4 regions of the Pseudomonas sp. A-B-19 genome follow, and region 2 is predicted to be linked to each of the others. Evidence: predicted binding sites of a transcription regulator. Region 2 holds the regulator's gene; each other region holds the start of a gene.
The links. Region 2 encodes FliA, which starts transcription of late flagellar genes. Its sites were predicted from a motif close to CTAAAGTTTNNNNNNNNNNNGCCGNTAA; they were not measured.
Positions count from the first base shown of each region.

Region 1: a site for FliA is predicted at 2,628-2,655, ahead of KGA81_RS26095 (methyl-accepting chemotaxis protein). Genes of this name have one in related genera too.
Region 3: a site for FliA is predicted at 2,458-2,485, ahead of KGA81_RS22745 (methyl-accepting chemotaxis protein). Genes of this name have one in related genera too.
Region 4: a site for FliA is predicted at 1,814-1,841, ahead of motA (flagellar motor stator protein MotA). Genes of this name have one in related genera too.

Region 1 covers NZ_JAGYGN010000033.1:8,710-13,843, reverse strand. Annotated here, with positions in the region: gene KGA81_RS26105 (glycerophosphodiester phosphodiesterase) at 1-277, shown strand, start outside; gene KGA81_RS26100 (PepSY domain-containing protein) at 524-829, shown strand; gene KGA81_RS26095 (methyl-accepting chemotaxis protein) at 890-2,515, opposite strand; gene KGA81_RS26090 (transporter) at 2,787-3,809, shown strand; gene KGA81_RS26085 (inorganic phosphate transporter) at 4,058-5,134, shown strand, end outside.
Region 2 covers NZ_JAGYGN010000001.1:426,813-431,946, forward strand. Annotated here, with positions in the region: gene KGA81_RS01890 (chemotaxis protein CheA) at 1-1,617, opposite strand, end outside; gene KGA81_RS01895 (protein phosphatase CheZ) at 1,664-2,452, opposite strand; gene KGA81_RS01900 (chemotaxis response regulator CheY) at 2,474-2,845, opposite strand; gene fliA (RNA polymerase sigma factor FliA) at 3,014-3,754, opposite strand; gene fleN (flagellar synthesis regulator FleN) at 3,751-4,581, opposite strand; gene flhF (flagellar biosynthesis protein FlhF) at 4,698-5,134, opposite strand, start outside.
Region 3 covers NZ_JAGYGN010000024.1:5,754-10,887, forward strand. Annotated here, with positions in the region: gene KGA81_RS22740 (glycosyltransferase family 4 protein) at 1-250, opposite strand, end outside; gene KGA81_RS22745 (methyl-accepting chemotaxis protein) at 422-2,311, opposite strand; gene KGA81_RS22750 (helicase HerA-like domain-containing protein) at 2,500-3,978, shown strand; gene KGA81_RS22755 (DUF721 domain-containing protein) at 4,090-4,545, opposite strand; gene secA (preprotein translocase subunit SecA) at 4,853-5,134, shown strand, end outside.
Region 4 covers NZ_JAGYGN010000007.1:117,814-122,947, reverse strand. Annotated here, with positions in the region: gene motB (flagellar motor protein MotB) at 1-889, opposite strand, end outside; gene motA (flagellar motor stator protein MotA) at 893-1,744, opposite strand; gene KGA81_RS10295 (HDOD domain-containing protein) at 1,912-3,450, shown strand; gene KGA81_RS10290 (rhodanese-like domain-containing protein) at 3,493-4,308, shown strand; gene asd (archaetidylserine decarboxylase) at 4,327-5,134, shown strand, end outside.

The DNA of each region.
Region 1 (5,134 bases), on a different contig from region 2:
CAAGGCCCAGGGCGCCATCGGCACCGGCCCGTCCGCCGCACTGACCCATGGTGGCGACCAGAGTTATGCGGACCTGGTGCAACCGTGGATGAACCAGTACACCCACGATCAGGGCCTGCTGGTGCACGTGTACACCATCGACGAAGCGGTGGACTACCAGAAAGTCATGGACGCCGGTGTCGACGGCATCTTCACCAATCGCGCCAGCGAGTTGTTGAAGTTTTATAAACGCCCGGCTGCGAGTGTGGCGCAGGTGCTACAGAACAACGGCTACTGATCCAGAGTCGCGCAAAACCCTGTAGGAGCGGGCTTGCCCGCGAAAGCGGAGTGTCAGTCAACAACATTGATGTTGAAGCTGATGGCCCCTTCGCGGGCAAGCCCGCTCCTACAGGTATTTGTGTTTGTATGTCCGGGCACGGTCCAGCAGGGATTGATGCAGCACATGTCGAGGGATTTAAGGGTGGATTAAGTTACACAGGCTAACCTGGTCTCACTTGAACGGATCACCCAAGGAAAGAAGCCCATGAAGCCCCTGACTGCCCTGTTTACCGCTGCAACCCTGACCCTCACTGTGGGCCTGGCCCAGGCCGATGTACGGGTCGATGAGGTCCCGCAACTGGTCAAGGACGGCAAGATCAAGTCGCTGGAAGATCTGAACAGGATCGCGCTGGATCTGCACCCGGGTGCAACGATTACCAAAACCGAACTGGACAACTACTTCAACGGTTACGAGTACGAAGTCGAACTGCGTGACGCCAAGAACGTCGAGTGGGATGTGGACATCGATGCCTCCAACGGCAAGGTCCTGAAAAACAAACAGGACACCTGATCCCGAAACGCACAAAAGCCGCACGGTTGAGAAATCGTGCGGCTTTTGTGCATTCTGGACTCAAGCGCTCAGGCGCGCCGTCACCTCGTTCAACTGCCCCGACAAACCATGCAGGTTGTTGCTGGCTGCTTCAGTGCGCTGCACGTTGTCCAGGTTGGTACTGGCGATGCTGGTGATTTCGGTGAGGTTGCGCGAGATATCTTCGGCCACCGAGGTCTGCTCTTCGGCGGCAGTAGCGATCTGACGGTTCATGTCGCGGATGGCTTCCACGGCCAGGGTGATGCGTTCGAGCATGGCGCCGGCCTCAGTCACTTGCTGCACGCTTTGTTCGCTGCGCGACTGACCGCTTTCAATCGCCTGGGCCGCTTCGATTGCACCGCTCTGCACGGTCTGGATGATCTGGTTGATCTCGATGATCGACGCCGCCGTGCGCTGGGCCAGGCTGCGCACTTCATCGGCCACCACTGCGAAACCGCGTCCGGCCTCACCGGCGCGGGCCGCTTCGATGGCCGCGTTGAGTGCCAGCAGGTTGGTCTGTTCGGCGATGCCGCGGATCACTTCCAGGACTTTGCCGATGCGCCCGCTGTCGGTTTCCAGCTGGCGGATGACCGTGGCGGTGTTGGCGATTTCGCCGCGCATCCGGGTGATGGTGTCGATGGTGCCCTGCATGACTTTTTCGCCCTGCTGGGCAGACTGGTCGGCATCGTCGGCGGCCCGCGCCGCTTCGGCGGCATGACGGGCCACTTCCTGTGCCGTAGCGGACATTTCGTTCATTGCCGTGGCCACCTGATCGGTGCGATTGAACTGCTCGTTGGTACCGCCGGCCATCACGGTGGCGATCGAGTTCAACTCACCGCTGGCGCTGTCCAGGTCCGACGCGCTGCGCTGCAAGCGGCTGAAGGTTTCGGCGAGGAAATCGCGCAGGGTGTTGGCGGCCATCGCCAGTTTGCCCAACTCGTCCTGGCGGCTGCTGGCCACGCGCTCGGCAAAACGGCCCTGGCTGAGTTGCGCCACGTATTCGATCAGTTTGCGGATCGGTTCGACCAGGTTGCGGTTGACCAGCCACAGGCTCAACAGGCCGATCAGCAAACCCGAAACCAGCATCACCATGATCCCCAGCAGCACCGTGCGATCGGCGGCGGCGCTGATCAGCGTCGATTGTTCGGCGCCCTGCTTGCGCAATTCGCTGACCAGTTCACTCATCTGATCGCTGGCCGCGCGGTCCACGCCCTTGACCGCCGCGTCGCCGGCCGTCGGGTCACCACCGGCGGCCACGTACGCATCCCGGCCCTTCTGATAGGCCGCGCCCAACTGGCGATGTTCTTCACGCAAGCGCTCGATGCGGCTCTTGAGTGACGGCTCGATGCCCTTCTGCCCGGCCAGCTCGCCGAGGATTTTTTGCACATCGCGCTGACGGTCTTCGAATTGCCCCCAGTACTTGCTCAGGTCCGCCGGTTGCTTGCCGCGCAACAGGACGTTTTTCCACTCCTGCACCTGCACCTTGAATTGCAGGTTGGCTTCATCGATCAATTGCGAGGTATGCAGCGGGCCTTCGATCAGATTGGCGTAGCTCTGCACGCCATTGGAAAGGAAGTTAAAGCACGCCAGGGCGATCAACAGCATCGCCAGCAAGCTGCCGCTCAGCAGGGCGAGAATTTGTGCTCTCAGGGACTTTTGCAAAAGCATCGGATGGTACTCATGACAGGAATGAAGCACGCCCCGGTAAGGCGTGAAAGGTGTCCGGACATCCCTGTCTGCGGTTTCGGCCCAGGCCTGCGGCGCGCTACTAACCCAAGCGTGATCGGCTAGCCAGAGCGGTTCTTGAGAAAATCCCGACCGCCGGTAGTGCAATCGTTTGCGTTATTTTCTCGTCACAAAAACGTCATCCCCGCTTGCGATGATGCCGCTCAAGTGAACCTGTAAAACATGTGACAGGCGCCTCCCCTTGCGAGCCCTCATGAACCACAGCATCGATCACAGTCATCGCGACACGGATCTGTTCGGCCTGCTCTACGGTTTCAGCTTTCGCCCAGGTGAACCCGGTCGGGAAATCAATTCCGCCGAGGCCTTGCAGTACCTGCAACAACCGCAGAGCGACGAGCAATTTCTCTGGCTGCACCTGAACCTCGCCCATGCCGCGTGCGAGCGCTGGATGAAAAGCCATCTGGAGTTGCCCGAGGAATTTTTCGAAGCACTGCACGAAGGCTCGCGCTCGACGCGCATCGAACATGTCGATTCGGCGTTGCTGGCGGTGGTCAACGACGTGGTGTTCAACCTCAGCAACATGGTCTCCTCGGACGTCTCGACGCTGTGGGTGTGCGCCCGCAGCCGGCTGATCGTCAGCGCCCGCCTGCAACCGCTGCACTCGGTGGACAAACTGCGCTCGTCGGTGAAGGCCCGGGAATGCTTTCGCTCCCCGCTGGAGTTGCTGGTGCATTTGCTGCGCGACCAGGGTGAAGTGCTGACCCAGATCGTGCGCAAGACCAGCCAGAGCGTGGATCAGATCGAAGATGAGTTGCTGTCCTCACGGCTGTCGACCAACCGCGCTGAACTGGGCGCCAACCGCCGGGTGCTGGTGCGTTTGCAACGGCTGCTGGCGCTGGAGCCGGGCTCTTTGCTGCGCTTGCTCAACCGGCCACCGCAATGGCTGCAAAAGGAAGACGTGAAGGAGCTGCGCAAATCCACCGAGGAGTTTGCGCTGATCATCAACGACCTCACGGCGCTGGGTGAGCGGATCAAGCTGTTGCAGGAAGAGATCGCCGCCAACATCAACGAACAGACCAACCGCACGCTGTTCACCCTGACGGTGGTAACGGTGCTGGCGCTGCCGATCAACATCATCGCCGGCTTCTTCGGCATGAACGTCGGCGGCATTCCACTGGCCGGTGATCCGGAAGGTTTCTGGATCCTGGTGGCGCTGGTTGCGACCTTTACCGTGTTTGCCGGGCGCTGGGCGTTTCGCAAGCAGCGGGATTATTGAGTATCCCTGTGATCCCTGTGATCCCTGTGATCCCTGTGGGAGCGAGCTTGCTCGCGATGACGTCGGCAAATCCAACATTATTGTCGGCTGACACACCGCTATCGCGAGCAAGCTCGCTCCCACAGTTTTAAGCGTTCGACTTCAGATCCGCGGCCTGCAATAACCCCAAACCCTGACCCAGAGCAGTCTCCCTGTAACAATTAGCAACGATTATCACTGATACACCTCCCTCCTCAGGACTGTCCGTGATGGCTACGCCCTCCTTCACCGCCGCCCCGGCGCCCGCCAGTAGCGCTATACCGCAATTCGACAAGAAACCCGGCCTGATCACCATCGTGGTGTTTTTTGCCGTGCTGGCCACCGGCTTGTTGTTTACCGCCTATAGCCTGATGCACGACATGAACGAACTCGGCACGGTGGTGACCACCTGGACGCCGTTCCTGCTGCTCGGCGTGGCGTTGTTGATCGCCCTGGGCTTTGAGTTCGTCAACGGTTTCCACGACACCGCCAACGCGGTGGCCACGGTGATTTACACCCACTCGCTGCCGCCGAACGTGGCGGTGGTCTGGTCCGGATTTTTCAATTTCCTCGGGGTGCTGCTGTCCAGCGGCGCGGTGGCGTTCGGCATCATCGCCCTGCTGCCGGTGGAGCTGATCCTGCAAGTCGGCTCGTCGGCCGGCTTCGCGATGATCTTCGCCCTGCTGATCGCCGCCATCCTGTGGAACCTCGGCACCTGGTGGCTGGGGCTGCCGGCGTCGTCATCGCACACCCTGATCGGTTCGATCATCGGGGTCGGCGTGGCCAACGCCCTGATGCACGGCCACGACGGCACCAGCGGAGTGGACTGGGCCCAGGCCACCAAGATCGGTTACGCGTTGCTGCTCTCGCCGCTGGTCGGCTTCGGCTGCGCCGCGCTGCTGTTGCTGGCGTTGCGCGCGTTCGTCAAGAATCGTGCGCTGTACAAGGAGCCAAAGGGCGCGACCCCGCCGCCATGGTGGATTCGCGGCCTGTTGATCCTGACCTGCACCGGTGTGTCGTTTGCCCACGGTTCCAACGACGGCCAGAAAGGCATGGGCCTGATCATGCTGATTCTGGTGGGCACGCTGCCAATGGCGTACGCGTTGAACCGCACCATGCCGGCCGATCAAGCGTTGCAGTTCGCGGCCGTCGCCGAAGTCACCCAGCAAGCACTGGTCAAGGCGGCACCGCAACCGGCCCCCGCCGACCCACGCGCGGTGCTGTCCGAATACGTGCGCAGCAAGGAAGCGACCCCGCAACTGGTGCCGGCACTGGCGGCGCTGACCGGCAGCATCGGTGCCCAGGTC
Region 2 (5,134 bases):
GCCTTTCTTCACGGCGATACCGCGCAGAACATCGGCGTCCATACCCTTGCCATCATCGGAGATGGACAACAGGATGTGGTCGCCTTCCTGTTCAGCGGACAGGATCACCTTGCCGCTGCGAGGCTTGCCCATCGCTTCGCGCTCAGCTGGTTCTTCGATACCGTGGTCGACCGAGTTACGCACCAAGTGGACCAACGGGTCGGCCAGGGCTTCGACGAGGTTCTTGTCGAGGTCGGTTTCTTCGCCGACCAGCTCCAGGTTGATCTCTTTCTTGAGCTGGCGAGCCAGGTCGCGAACCAGGCGTGGGAAGCGCCCGAAGACTTTCTTGATCGGCTGCATCCGGGTCTTCATGACCGCGGTTTGCAGGTCGGCCGTGACCACGTCGAGGTTCGACACGGCCTTGGACATGGCTTCGTCGCCGCTGTTGAGGCCCAGGCGGACCAGGCGGTTACGCACCAGCACCAACTCGCCGACCATGTTCATGATCTCATCGAGACGCGCGGTATCGACGCGCACGGTGGTCTCGGCTTCGCTGGCCGGTTTTTCCGCCGGTGGCGCGGCCGGAGTACGGGCGGCAGCAGGTGCAGCGCCAGCAGCTGGCGTTTGGGCTTTTGGCTCAGGTGCCTTGGCCACCGGTTTCGGCGTCGCCGCCTTCGCGGCCGGCGCGGCAACGGACGCGTTCGATCCGCTGGCAACTGTCGCCTTGCCGACTTCGCTGAACTTGCCCTTGCCGTGCAACTCGTCGAGCAGCGATTCAAATTCGTGATCGCTGATCAGGTCGCTACCGGCCGCAATGGCGGCTGGCGCAGCAGGTGCTGGCACAGAAGCAATGGCCGATTCAAGCGCATCGACAGCGAAGTTACCCTTGCCGTGCAGTTGGTCGAGTAGTGCTTCGAATTCGTCGTCAGTAATATCGGAGCTGTCGCCGGCCGCTTTCGGGGCCTCTGCCGCAGCCGGTGCCGGGACCAGCGCGTCAACGGCGAACTGGCCCTTGCCGTGCAGTTGATCGAGCAACGACTCGAACTCGGCATCGGTGATTTCATCGCTGGCAGCGGTATCGCTAACCGGCGCACAAACAGGTGCCAGTGCCTCGGCCTGAGCCTTGACGGCGTTCAGCGAGTCCAGCAGTTGTTCGAATTCATTGTCGGTGATATCGCCCGATTCGCTTTCAGCCACAGGCGCTTCGACCACGGCGGCGACAGGTACAGCAGCCGCCTCGTCAGCCGATTGCGGCTCGGCCAGACGTGCCAGCGCCGCGAGCAGTTCCGGTGTAGCGGCCGTGATCGGGCCGCGATCGCGGACCTCGCTGAACATGCTGTTCACCGCGTCCAGCGCTTCGAGAACCACGTCCATCAGTTCCGAATCGACGCGACGCTCCCCCTTGCGCAGGATGTCGAACACGTTCTCGGCGATGTGGCAGCACTCCACCAGCTCGTTGAGCTGGAGGAAGCCGGCGCCCCCTTTTACAGTGTGAAAACCGCGAAAAATTGCATTGAGCAGATCCGCATCATCCGGACGGCTTTCCAGCTCGACCAGTTGCTCGGACAGTTGCTCTAGAATCTCGCCGGCCTCAACCAGGAAATCCTGAAGGATCTCTTCATCGGCGCCGAAGCTCATTAAGGGGGTGCTCCTAAAGGTCTAAAAACCTAAAAAACCTGAAACGCTAAAATCCCAGGCTGGACAGCAAATCGTCCACATCGTCCTGACCGGACACAACGTCTTCTCTTTTATCGGCATGAATCTGCGGACCTTCACCCTGAGAGAGATGTTTTTGTGGATCTTTTTCAGCAAGCATCGCTTCACGGTCATGTTCGATGCCCGCAAAGCGGTCCACCTGACTGGCCATCAGCACGAGCTTGAGCAGGTTGCTTTCGACTTCGGTGACCAACTGGGTCACTCGCTTGATCACTTGCCCCGTGAGGTCCTGGTAATCCTGGGCGAGCAGGATGTCGTTGAGGTTGCCCGACACCGCGCGATTGTCCGTGCCGCTGCGCGCGAGGAACCCGTCGACCCGCCGGGCCAGTTCACGAAACTCTTCGGCGCCGACTTCGCGACGCATGAAGCGCCCCCAGTCCGCGCTCAAGACCTGGGCTTCATCCGCCAGGCCATTGACCAGCGGCGTGGCACTTTCCACCAGGTCCATGGTGCGGTTGGCCGCGGCCTCGGTCAGCTTGACCACATAGCCCAGACGCTCGGCGGCGTCAGTGATCTGGGACACTTCTTCGGCTTGCGGCATGTGCGGGTCAATCTGGAAATTGACGATCGCGCTATGCAGTTCGCGAGTGAGCTTGCCCACTTCCTGATACAGGCCGCGGTCACGGGTCTGGTTGAGCTCATGGATCAATTGCACCGCGTCGCCGAACTTGCCTTTTTCAAGGCTCTCGACCAATTCGACGGCGTGTTTTTTCAGGGTCGACTCAAAGTCGCCCAATGAAGTTTCGTTATTGCCCATAGCTCCCCCGTGGCGCACTCATCAACCGATGCGTTCGAAAATCTTCTCGATTTTTTCTTTCAACGCCTGGGCCGTGAAGGGTTTGACCACATAGCCGTTAACGCCGGCCTGGGCCGCTTCGATGATCTGCTCACGCTTGGCTTCAGCGGTCACCATCAGCACTGGCAGGTGCTTGAGCTTTTCATCGGCACGCACGTGGCGCAGCAGATCGATACCGGTCATGCCAGGCATGTTCCAGTCCGTTACCAGAAAGTCGATGCTTCCGCTGTTGAGTACCGGAATGGCGGTAGTGCCATCGTCGGCCTCGACGGTGTTGGTGAACCCAAGGTCACGCAGCAGGTTCTTGATGATCCGCCGCATCGTTGAGAAGTCATCAACGATGAGGATTTTCATGTTCTTGTCCAATTCGACCTCCAAGCAGTCTTAAACGCGCCCAGCACCTGGACGCGCCATTTCAATCAATCCGGCAAAGCACTCAATGACTGTCTGGAGCACCACAGATCGAGACCGGCGCAGTTCAACACCACACCGGCTTCGTTCGCAGTGTCCCCCACACTGCCTTCAGCGCGCTCGCCACTCCCCCAAACGCCCCCGCAAACGGGCCGCGCACTGGCTGTGTAACTGGCTGACCCGAGATTCGCTGACCCCCAGGACCTCACCGATTTCCTTGAGGTTCAACTCTTCGTCGTAGTACAGCGCCAACACCAGTCGCTCACGCTCCGGCAAATTGGCAATCGCCTCCGCCAGCGCAGCCTGGAAGCGTTCATCTTCCAGGTCGCGTGACGGCTCGATATGAGCACTCGCGCCATCCTCGTGCAGCCCTTCGTGTTCGCCGTCCTGCAACAGATCGTCGAAACTGAATAACCGGCTGCCCAGGGTGTCGTTCAAAATCCCGTAGTAATCGTCGAGACTCAATTGGAGTTCGGCCGCAACTTCGTGATCTTTAGCGTCACGACCGGTTTTCGCTTCAATCGAGCGGATGGCGTCACTGACCATGCGCGTATTGCGGTGAACCGAACGTGGCGCCCAGTCCCCCTTGCGCACTTCATCGAGCATGGCGCCGCGGATTCGAATGCCCGCGTACGTCTCGAAACTGGCGCCTTTGCCGGCGTCATATTTGGTCGACACTTCAAGCAGGCCGATCATCCCGGCCTGGATCAGGTCTTCGACCTGGACGCTGGCCGGCAGACGCGCCAGCAAGTGGTAGGCAATGCGTTTAACCAGCGGCGCGTAACGCTCGATCAGCTCGTACTGCGCATCACGGGCCGATTTTCTGTAGAGGTTGTAACCGCTTGCTGTCATAGAACCGGTCCTGCTGTCTGCTGCACGAGGCGCTCGACGAAAAATTCCAGGTGCCCACGGGGGTTGGCAGGCAGTGGCCAGGTATCGACCTTTTGCGCGATGGCCTTGAATGCCAGCGAGCACTTGGAGCGCGGGAAGGCCTCGTAGACGGCACGCTGCTTCTGCACGGCCTTGCGCACGCTTTCGTCGTAGGGCACCGCGCCGACGTATTGCAGGGCGACGTCGAGGAAGCGATCGGTGACCTTGGTCAGTTTGGCGAACAGGTTGCGCCCCTCCTGCGGGCTCTGGGCCATGTTGGCCAGGACGCGGAAGCGGTTCATGCCGTAGTCGCGATTGAGCAACTTGATCAAGGCGTAGGCATCGGTAATCGAGGTCGGCTCATCGCACACCACCAGCAGCACTTCCTGGGCTGCGCGAACGAAACTGACGACCGAGTCACCAATGCCCGCCGCGGTGTCGATCACCAATACGTCGAGGTTGTCGCCGATATCACTGAAGGCCTGGATCAGGCCGGCGTGTTGCGCGGGGCTCAGATGCACCATGCTCTGAGTGCCGGATGCGGCCGGAACGATACGGATGCCGCCAGGTCCCTGCAGCAGTACATCGCGCAGTTCGCAGCGGCCCTCGATCACGTCGGCCAGGGTACGTTTGGGTGTCAGGCCCAGCAGAACGTCGACGTTCGCCAGTCCCAGGTCGGCGTCCAACAGCATGACGCGCCGGCCAAGCTCAGCCAGAGCCAGGGACAAGTTCACTGACACATTAGTTTTCCCGACGCCACCTTTGCCGCCGGTCACCGCGATCACCTGTACGGGATGCATGCTGCCCATGTTATTTCTTTACCTTGTCTTGCATAGACGGAGGCCACATTACTGGCTGCGCGTTCGCAATCGGAACAATGCATGGCAGACCATCGATGTAGGTACAAAAACTGTTCATTACTACCTTAGCCAACCTGCTTGGTTTGGCTGTGGTAAATATCAGCGAACATGTCAGCCATGGCTTCCTCGCTGGGTTCTTCCTGCATTTGCACGCTGACGGCGCGACTGACCAACTGATGACGGCGCGGCAGATGGAGATCATCCGGAATCCGCGGGCCATCGGTCAGGTAGGCCACGGGTAACTCATGACTGATGGCCAGGCTCAACACCTCGCCCAGACTAGCCGTCTCATCCAGTTTAGTCAGGATGCAGCCAGCGAGCCCACAACGCTTGTAACTGTGATAAGCGGCGGTTAGAACCTGCTTTTGGCTGGTGGTTGCCAGGACCAGATAATTTTTTGAACGGATGCCGCGACCGGCCAGGCTTTCGAGCTGCATGCGCAGGGCCGGGTCGCTGGCCTGCAGGCCCGCGGTATCGATCAGCACCACGCGCTTGCGCAGCA
Region 3 (5,134 bases), on a different contig from region 2:
CGGGCTGCAAATCCTGCAAGACATTGCGCCAGGGCGCGAGGCGCAGAGGGAAGCGATAGCCCTTGCCGAAGGGCAGGGCAGGGGCCGGAACGGTGTAAATACCATCCTGTTCGCTAAAAGAAGAGCCGGGAATCAGCAAACTGTGGCGAATGCCCGGTTTGATGCCCAAACGACGGTGCTTCGCATCCAGATAAGTGCGCACGCCACCGCTGGCAGGGGCGTAGAACATGGTGATGTCAGCGATATGCACGATGAACGCTCCTCCAGTCCCGGTACTCCCTTGGTTGACCTATATGAAGGATAGATGTTCGGTTGGGGTTGTGCGGGTGGAGGCGAGGCCTTCGCTGGCAAGCCAGCTCCTACAGATTTCACGCTAAACCCTGTAGGAGCTGGCTTGCCAGCGAAGAGGCCGGTCCAGGCACTAGATACGGAAACTGCCTACCAGTTGCTTCAACCGCGCCGCCTGCTGCTCAAGGTCCGAGCAGGCGCGCAATGTAGATTGCAGGTTTTCCACGCCTTCCTGATTCAGCGTGTTGATCTCGGTGATGTCGACGTTGATCGACTCCACCACGGCGGTCTGTTCCTCGGTCGCGGTAGCCACCGACTGGTTCATGCCGTCGATTTCACCGATACGCAGCGTCACGCTGTTCAGGCGTTCGCCCGCGAGGTTGGCGATCTCCACGCTGTCCTGGCTGTGGCGTTGACTATCGCTCATGGTGCTGACCGATTCCCGGGCGCCGACCTGCAGCTCCTCGATCATGGTTTGCACCTGTTGTGCCGATTCCTGCGTGCGATGTGCCAGGTTGCGCACTTCGTCCGCCACCACCGCAAAACCGCGACCGGCCTCACCGGCGCGGGCTGCTTCAATCGCGGCGTTGAGTGCCAGCAAGTTGGTTTGCTGGGAAATGCTGGTGATCACTTCGAGAATCTGCCCGATGTTCACCGTTTTGCTGTTCAGCGATTCGATGTTGGAGCTCGATGCGCTGAGCATGCTCGACAGTTGATTCATCGCCACGATGCTGCGGTCCACCACTTGCTGGCCGTCTTCAGCCAGGTTGCGGGCATCGCTGGCCTGGCTCGACGCCTGAGCGGCGTTGCGGGCAATTTCCTGAGCAGCGGCGCCGAGCTGGTTGATGGCGGCTGCTACGCTGCTGGTGCGCGAGGCTTGCTGGTCGGAGTTCAACATCGACGAATTGGAAGCCGCAACCACGCGCAACGCTACTTCATTGACTTGCCCGGTGGCCGAGGACACTTCGCGGATCGAACCGTGAATGCGTTCGACGAAACGGTTGAATGCGGTGCCGAGGGTGCCGAATTCGTCATTGTTCTGGATGGTCAGGCGTTTGGTCAGGTCGCCTTCGCCGTCAGCAATGTCGGCCATGGCACGGGTCATGACGTGCAATGGCTGGATCAGGATGCGAATCAGCATGCCCAGCAGGGCGATGATGATGGCCACGGCGATGATGGTCGCGACGACAGCCGAGGTGCGGAATTCGCTGAGCATCGAGTAGGCTTTTTCCTTGTCGACCGACACACCGATGTACCAGTTGACCGATGACAAGCCTTTGATCGGGGTGAAGGTCACGATGCGGGTTTTGCCGTCGACCTGGATTTCGCTCATTGTGCTGCTGATGGCCGGCGTGTCTTGCGGGTAGACATCCTTGAGCGTCTTCATCGCCAACGTTTTGTCGGGATGTACCAGGATCTTGCCGTCGGAACTGACCAGAAAGGCATACCCCATACCGTCGAAATCCAGCGTGCCAAGGCTGTCGGCGATCACCTGCAAGCTCAGGTCGCCACCGACCACGCCAATGTTCTGGCCGTCCTTGATAACGCTGTCGACAATGGAAATCACCAGTTGGCCGGAGGCCAGGTCCATATAAGGCTCGGTCAATGCCGAACCGCTGCTGCCTTGCGCACTCTTGTACCAAGGGCGTGCACGCGGGTCATAGCCATCGGGCATCTTGCTGTCCGGGCGAATGATGAAAGAGCCATCCTTGCTGCCGAGGTAGGCGCCCATGAAGGTCGAGGTCACGGCTTTTTGTACAAGCAGCCGGGAAACGTTGTCGGCATCGGGGTTGAGCGCGACAGTTTGTGACAGGTTTTCAATCAGCAGACTGCGCCCGTTCAACCATGTCTGGATATTGTTGGCGGTCACTGCGCCCATTTGCTGCAAATAATTTTCCAGGTCTTCGCGGATGGCGTTGCGCTGCAAATAGTCGTTGTACAGCGTGAATGAGGCGAAGGCGGCAATGACAATGAGGGCGGCGGCAAGCAGGATTTTATGGCTGAAACGCAGATTTTTGTTCATGGCTTGGGGGTCCGCTAAAGTCTTGATGTCCAGCGCGTGCTTTTATAAAGGGACGCACGACGGGCAAGGTTGAAAGCAAGTGAATTTTCCGACTCTCCTTAGGGAAATTTCCGACCAGATCGTGTCTGACTGCTTTGTCGTTATCTCTATCGGCCGTGTAGGACCAAAGATTAATCATGGGTGACCAAATGCCTGACTCATTGCAACTCGTTATCGGCGCCGATCTCAACGGGCAACCAATTGCCCAGGCCATGCGTCTGGCGAACCGCCACGGTTTGATCGCAGGTGCGACCGGCACCGGCAAGACCGTCACTTTGCAACGATTGGCCGAAGCCTTCAGCGATGCCGGCGTGGCGGTGTTCGCCGCCGACATCAAGGGAGACCTGTGTGGCCTTGGTGCCGCCGGCACCCCCCAGGGCAAGATCGCCGAGCGGATTGCCGGGATGCCCTGGCTCAACCACAAACCTCAGGCTTATCCGGTGACGTTGTGGGACATACACGGTCAGTCCGGTCATCCTTTGCGCACAACCTTGAGTGAAATGGGGCCGCTGTTGCTGGGCAGCCTGCTGGAATTGACCGACAGTCAGCAGTCAGCGCTGTACGCCGCGTTCAAGGTGGCGGACCGCGAAGGCCTGTTGTTGCTCGATCTCAAGGATCTGAAGGCGTTACTCAATCACCTGCGGGACAACCCCCGGTTGCTGGGTGACGATGCGGCATTGATGACCACCGGCTCCAGTCAGGCGCTGCTGCGACGACTGGCGACCCTGGAGCAACAGGGCGCCGAAGCTCTGTTCGGCGAGCCGGCGCTGCAACTCGAAGACATCCTCCAGCCCACTGCGGATGGCCGGGGGCGCATTCATTTGCTCGATGCCAGCCGCCTGGTGCATGAAGCGCCCAAGGTCTACGCGACGTTCCTGCTGTGGCTGCTGGCCGAGCTGTTCGAGCAACTGCCGGAGCGTGGCGATGCCGACAAACCGTTGCTGGCGCTGTTCTTCGACGAGGCCCACTTGTTGTTCAACGGTACGCCCCAGGCATTGCGTGATCGTCTGGAGCAAGTCGTGAGGCTGATTCGTTCGAAGGGCGTGGGCGTGTATTTCGTCACCCAGTCGCCGGGTGACCTGCCGGATGATGTGCTGGCGCAGTTGGGCTTGCGCATCCAGCACGGTCTGCGTGCGTTCACCGCCAAGGAGCAGAAATCCCTGCGCGCGGTGGCCGAAGGTTTCCGGCCGAATCCGGCGTTCGACACGTTGTCGGTGTTGACCGAACTCGGGATCGGCGAGGCTCTGGTCGGCACCTTGCAGGAAAAAGGCACGCCGGAAATGGTCCAGCGGGTACTGGTAGCGCCGCCGCAATCGCGGATCGGGCCTTTGACCGACGCCGAGCGTACGACGCTGATTGCCGGGTCGCCGTTGCAGGGGCGTTATGACAAGCCGATTGACCGTGAGTCGGCCTATGAGGTGTTGATGGGGCGCAAAGGCCTGGCGCCCGAACCCGAAGCGGAGCAGGGCAAACAGGAACCGAGTCTCACCGAACAGGCGGGAGAGTTTCTTGGAACCGCGGCGGGTCAGGCCTTGAAATCAGCGATGCGACAGGCGGCGAACCAGATTGGCCGACAATTGGTGCGCGGCTTGATGGGCTCGTTGCTGGGGGGCAGCAAACGCCGATAACCTTGTAGGAGCGAGCTTGCTCGCGAAGGCGTCAGCACATTCAACATTGATGTGACGGATGTACCGCTTTCGCGGGCAAGTCGGATCGCCGCACCGCCGCTCCTGCAGGTGTCAGGATTTGGATTTGGCGTGCGCCGCCAACCGCTCCAGCGCGGCCCGCAAACTCGGGTCGCTGATGCCATCGGCCGTGGCCTGGATGGTCGCTGCCGCGTCGTTGGACAAATCCATGGTATGCCCGGCCGCACCTTGCTGAACGGTCGGCGGTTGAACTTTGAACAGGATCCGGGTCAGACTGGCGAACTCGTCGAACAGTTGCAGTTGCCGTTGCAGGCGTTTCTGCTGGTAGCGCAGGCGTGTTGCCCAATGACCGTCGGTGACAATCAGCAACAAACTGCCTTCGCGCCAGGAGGCCACGTGGCAATGCTCGCGAGCGGCGGGTTGCAATTGGCTTTCGAGTAAACGCTGCAGATGACCCAGGCGTTGAGCGTGGCCGAGAATGGCTTTCAGCGGCTTGGCTTCGCGTAGTAGAACGGCAGGTACTTTGGCCGTAAGTGGGCGAAATGCCATGATCAGACACCTGAAGTAACAGAGGCGCCATGGTAGCAGAAAGCACCGGATGCGCCCGCCCATTGCTTTTGTAGGTGCTTTACCCATTAAATCAACAACTAACTTCTGCCTTGAACGGCTTGAAGTTGAGCAAAACGCCCTTATTTTAAGTGAGCCCCGTCAAAGCGCTGTGCCAGCATCGTGGAATATCCCCACTTTCCTCTCCATCGTTTCCGGGTAGAATGCTCGTTCGCATGCGGCCATGAGGGCTGCTCGGGCGACTCACGGGGCCGCCCTCCATCCCTTTAGTGTGGAAGATCCTGCCGATATGTTTGCGCCTTTGTTAAAGAAACTTTTTGGAAGCAAGAACGAGCGTGAAGTCAAACGCATGCTCAAGACGGTGCAACTCGTCAATGCCTTCGAAGAGCAAATGGTGGCCCTTTCGGACGATCAATTGCGTGCCAAGACCAGCGAGTTCAAGGCCCGCCTCGCCAAAGGGGAAACCCTCGACCAACTGCTGCCAGAAGCCTTTGCGGTCGCCCGCGAAGCCGGCAAGCGCGTCATGGGCATGCGTCACTTCGATGTCCAGCTGATCGGCGGCATGACCTTG
Region 4 (5,134 bases), on a different contig from region 2:
GAGCAGCCGAACCTTGCGGCGCATCGGGGGCAGGCTCCGCACCTTGCGAACCTTCGATCGCACGTTGGGCTTTCTTGGTCAGCACCACAATGTCGATACGACGGTTCACCGGGTTGAACGGATGCTCGCGATCGAACAGGGCCGACGAGGCATAACCGACCACCCGCGCCACCTGCGCATCCGGATAGCTGCCCGCCACCAGCGCACGACGCGCGGCGTTGGCACGGTTGGCTGAGAGCTCCCAGTTACCGAAATCACCGGTGCCGGTGTATGGCTTGGCATCGGTGTGGCCGCTGATGCTGATCTTGTTCGGCACTGCCTTGATGGTGTCGGCCATGGCCAGCAGGATGTCTTCGAAATACGGTTTCAGACGGGCCGAGCCTGAGTCGAACATCGGGCGGTTTTCTGCGTCCATGATCTGGATACGCAGGCCGTCCTGTGTGATTTCGAACAGGATCTGATCCTTGAACTTCTGCAGCTGCGGGTTCTCTTCAACCTTGTTCTGCAGTTCTTGCAGCAACAATTCGAGGCGTTCTTTCTCGACCTGCTCGGCCATGCCTTCGACCTGGTCGGTATCGATGGTGACCTTGTCCGGCTGCGGCTGGGACTTCACTTCGGGGTTGAGGGTGTTTTCCGGCGCCAGGGTCGGCGTGCCCCCCAGATCGATGATGTAGGGCGTGCCGCTTTCGGAAAAACCGATCGGGTCCTTGAAGTAACCGGCGATGGCAATCTTCTGTTCCGGCGTGGCGGTGGACAGCAGCCACAACACCAGGAAGAACGCCATCATCGCTGTGGCGAAGTCCGCGAAGGCGATTTTCCAGGCGCCTCCGTGGTGTCCGCCGGCGATGCGCTTGACGCGCTTGATGATTATCGGCTGATTGTTTTCCATAACTTATCGACCGCGAACCGCTTGTTCCAGCTCGGCGAAACTTGGACGGTGCGCCGGGTAAAGTACCTTGCGCCCGAACTCCACGGCCAGCGATGGCGGCATGCCGGAAGCCGAAGCCACCAGCGAGGCCTTGATGGCTTCGTAGACATTCAGTTCTTCCTTGGCATCGTGGGCCAGGGAATGGGCCAGCGGGCCGAAGAAGCCGTAGGCGGCGAGAATACCGAAGAAGGTACCCACCAGTGCCGCACCTACGTGCAGGCCGATAGATTTCTGATCGCCCTCACCCAGCGAAGCCATGGTCACCACGATCCCCAGTACCGCCGCGACGATACCGAAACCGGGCATGGCGTCGGCGATGCCGTTCACGGCGTGGGATGGGTGTTCCAGATCTTCCTTGAGACTGAACAGTTCCATGTCGAACAAGCCTTCCAGCTCGTGCGGAGCCATGTTGCCGGAGGACATGATGCGCAGGTAATCGCAGATGAACGCGGTCATGCGCTCGTCCTTGAGAACGGTCGGGTACTTGGCGAAGATCGGGCTCGCGGCAGCGTCCTCGATGTCACCTTCGATGGCCATCATGCCTTCGCGGCGGCTCTTGTTGAGGATCTCGTAGATCAGGCCCAGCACTTCCAGATAGAAGCCGTGGTTGAAACGCGAACCGAACATGCTCAGGGACTTCTTGAGCACGTGCATCGTCATGTGGCCGGGGTTGGCCTGCAAGAATGCGCCAAGGGCGGCGCCACCGATGATCATGACCTCGAAAGGCTGGATCAGGGCGGCAATCTTGCCGTGGGAAAGCACGTATCCGCCGAGCACGCTCGCGAATACGACGATGATGCCGATAATTTTAGCCATAGGTTAGGAGAGCACTTACTGAGTCGGGTTCAAGGTCATATTCGGAAGTTAAAAAATCTCTTCTTCTACTTATCGGCAAAACTGCGCCAGACTATAGGCCGTTCAGGCGAAAAACTGATTTGACCCCATCCGGGCCCAGGTAATGTTGACGATGATCGCCTCCCACCATGGTTAATGAAACGAACGTTCCAACGCCAAAACCAACAACACTCGAAGGCTGGGTAAAGTTGCTCGATGGCGTACGGCTTCCCGTCCCGCAAGCCAGCCACGACCGTGTCTGCAAAGCCATCCGCGACAATCGCAGCTCACTGCGCGACATCGCCGACCTCATGCAAGGCAGCCCGGCCCTGGCCTTGAGCGTGATTCGCGAAGCCAACCGGCACACCCACGGCGGCATGAGCACGCCTGCGGAAAACCTTGAGATCGCAATCAATCGCCTCGGTCTGAAACGCACCGAAGAACTGCTCGCGCGCCTGCCCGCCGAACCCCAGTCCGAGATTCCCAAAGCCTTGCGTCAGCTGCAGATGATCAGCCAGCACGCCACGCAACAGGCCAACGGTTTTTTTGCCAGTCGCCTGGCGCGCCTGTGGCAGGACATCCACTGGGGCAGCCTGCTGTTTCTATCACCCCTGTGGCCTTTGGCGCTGACTCATCCGAAACTGCTCGAAGAGTGGGAGCTGCGGGTCATCCATAAAGGTGAGTCGGCACGCAAAGTCGAACAGCAACTGTTTGGTGTGCGCCTGCTGGCCATCGGCCAGGCGCTGGTGGAGGTCTGGCGCCTGCCGATCTGGGTGCAGCAGTGTTATCGCCTGTTGCTCACCGAGCAGCGGGAACTGGTGAAAGTCCTGCGCATCGCCCGTGACAGTGAGCATCCACTGCGCCAGCAGAACCGTCTCGATGACGATCCGACCCTGCGTCGCTGGCTCAATCAGCCGGCCAACACAGTGCTACTGGCCAACGGGCTGGCGCTGTCGGCACAACACGCCTGGGACAGCCCGCACAGTGAGCGCTGGCAATTGCTGACCAGCCTTTATCTGCAAATACCGATGGACGAGGTGCAACAGCAACTGCACCAGCAAGCCGCCAACAGCGCACGCCAACACGCCATGCCCGACCTCTGGCACCCCGCCGAATCGCTGATCTGGCCACGGGGCATGAACCGTGTCCACGCCGGGCTGCTGCCGGCCTCGGCACCGACCGCCGAAGATCTGGCGAAATGGCGTAAGCAATGTGCCCAGTTGCTGACCGAGCCGAGTCGTTTCACCAATGCCATGCACCTGACCATCGCCGCCCGGGACGCCCTGGTGGCCTGCGGCATGCGTCGGGTGATGATCCTGATGGCCGACCGCACTCATGCCAACCTGCGCGTGCACCAGACGGCCGGCCTGCCGAAGGAAGCGGCCGGATTGAACTTCGTGGTCAGCCAGAGCAGCGTGTTGCAACGCCTGCTCGCGCAACAGGCCCAGGTGCGCCTGACACCCGCCAACAACGCGCAGTTCTCGGCCCTCCTGCCCAACAGCCTGCGTTCGCAGTTCAGCGGCGAACATCTGCTGCTGCGCTCGCTGGTCAACAATGGCCGGGTGATCATGATCGTCGTGGCGGATCAAGGCGGTGGGCCGTTTTCGGAAATTTCCGTACAGGCCTTCGGCAAAACCGCACAGTGCATCGAGAAAGCCCTGCACAGCTTTAGCCACCGTGGCCGATGAGGCTGCGCTACAATCCTCCCTTTTGTGCTCTGGAGACCTCACATGTCTGACTTCTCTGGCTTGCCGCTGGTGATCGAGCCGAGCGACTTGCTCCCTCGCCTCGACGCCCGCGAACTGATTCTGGTGGACTTGACCAGTACCGCCCGCTACGCCGAAGGGCACATTCCCGGCGCGCGTTTTGTCGAACCGAAACGCACGCAGCTCGGCCTGGCTCCCGCCCCGGGACTGATACCCCCGCAGGCAGCACTCGAAACCTTGTTTGGTGAGCTGGGACACAACCCCGATGCGGTCTACGTGGTGTATGACGACGAAGGCGGCGGCTGGGCCGGGCGCTTCATCTGGCTGCTGGATGTCATCGGCCACAGCAAGTACCACTATGTCGACGGCGGCCTGAGAGCCTGGATGGCAGAGGGTTTGCCCATGTCGATCCAGATCCCGCCACCCGTGGGTGGCCCGGTTGCACTGACCTTGCATGATGAACCCACCGCCACCCGCGAATACCTGCAAAGCCGACTCGGCGCCGCCGACCTGGCAATCTGGGACGCTCGCGGCCCGCAGGAGTACTCCGGCGAGAAAGTCCTGGCAGCCAAGGGCGGGCACATTCCCGGCGCGGTCAATTTCGAATGGACCGCCGGCATGGATCAGGCGCGCCAGTTGCGCATCCGCACCGACATGCCGCAGATCCTCGAACAACTCGGGATCAGCAAAGACAAAGAAGTGATTACCCACTGCCAGACCCACCATCGTTCTGGCTTCACCTATCTGGTGGCCAAGGCTCTCGGTTATCCGCGGGTCAAAGGCTACGCCGGCTCCTGGGGCGAATGGGGTAACCATCCCGATACGCCCGTTGAGATTTAAGGTTTTTAAGGACAGTTAATGAACAAGCGTCTGTTTATCGTCAGCCAGTACCTGCTGCCCCACAACTTGCTCTCGCGATTGGCCGGCTGCATCGCCGAATGCCGCGTGCGCTGGTTCAAGATCGCCTTTACCGCCTGGTTCGCCAAGCGTTATCAGGTGGACATGTCCCAGGCGCTGGTCGAAGACCTGACCGCCTACGAGCACTTCAACGCGTTCTTCACCCGCGCACTGAAAGACGGTGCCCGCCCGTTGGACGAGACCCCGGGCGCGATCCTCAGCCCGGCCGACGGCGCGATCAGCCAGCTCGGCCCGATCGAGCATGGTCGCGTGTTCCAGGCCAAGGGCCACAGCTTCAGCGTGCTGGAACTGTTGGGTGGCGATGCGGCAATCGCTGCGCCGTTCATGGGCGGTGACTTCGCGACTATCTACCTGTCGCCGAAGGACTATCACCGCGTGCACATGCCACTGGCTGGCACCCTGCGTGAGATGGTCTACATCCCGGGTCGTCTGTTCTCGGTCAACCAGACTACTGCTGAAAACGTTCCGGAATTGTTTGCCCGCAACGAGCGCGTGGCGTGCATTTTCGACACCGAGCGCGGCCCAATGGCCGTGGTGCTGGTGGGTGCGATGATCGTGGCGTCGATTGAAACCGTCTGGGCCGGTCTGGTGACGCCGCCCAAGCGCGAGCTGAAAACCTTCCGCTACGACGAAGCCGCACGCGCGCCGATCCATCTGGAAAAAGGTGCGGAACTGGGTCGCTTCAAGCTGGGTTCTACCGCTGTCGTGCTGTTCGGGCCGGATCAAGTGAAGTGGGCTGAAGAAATGA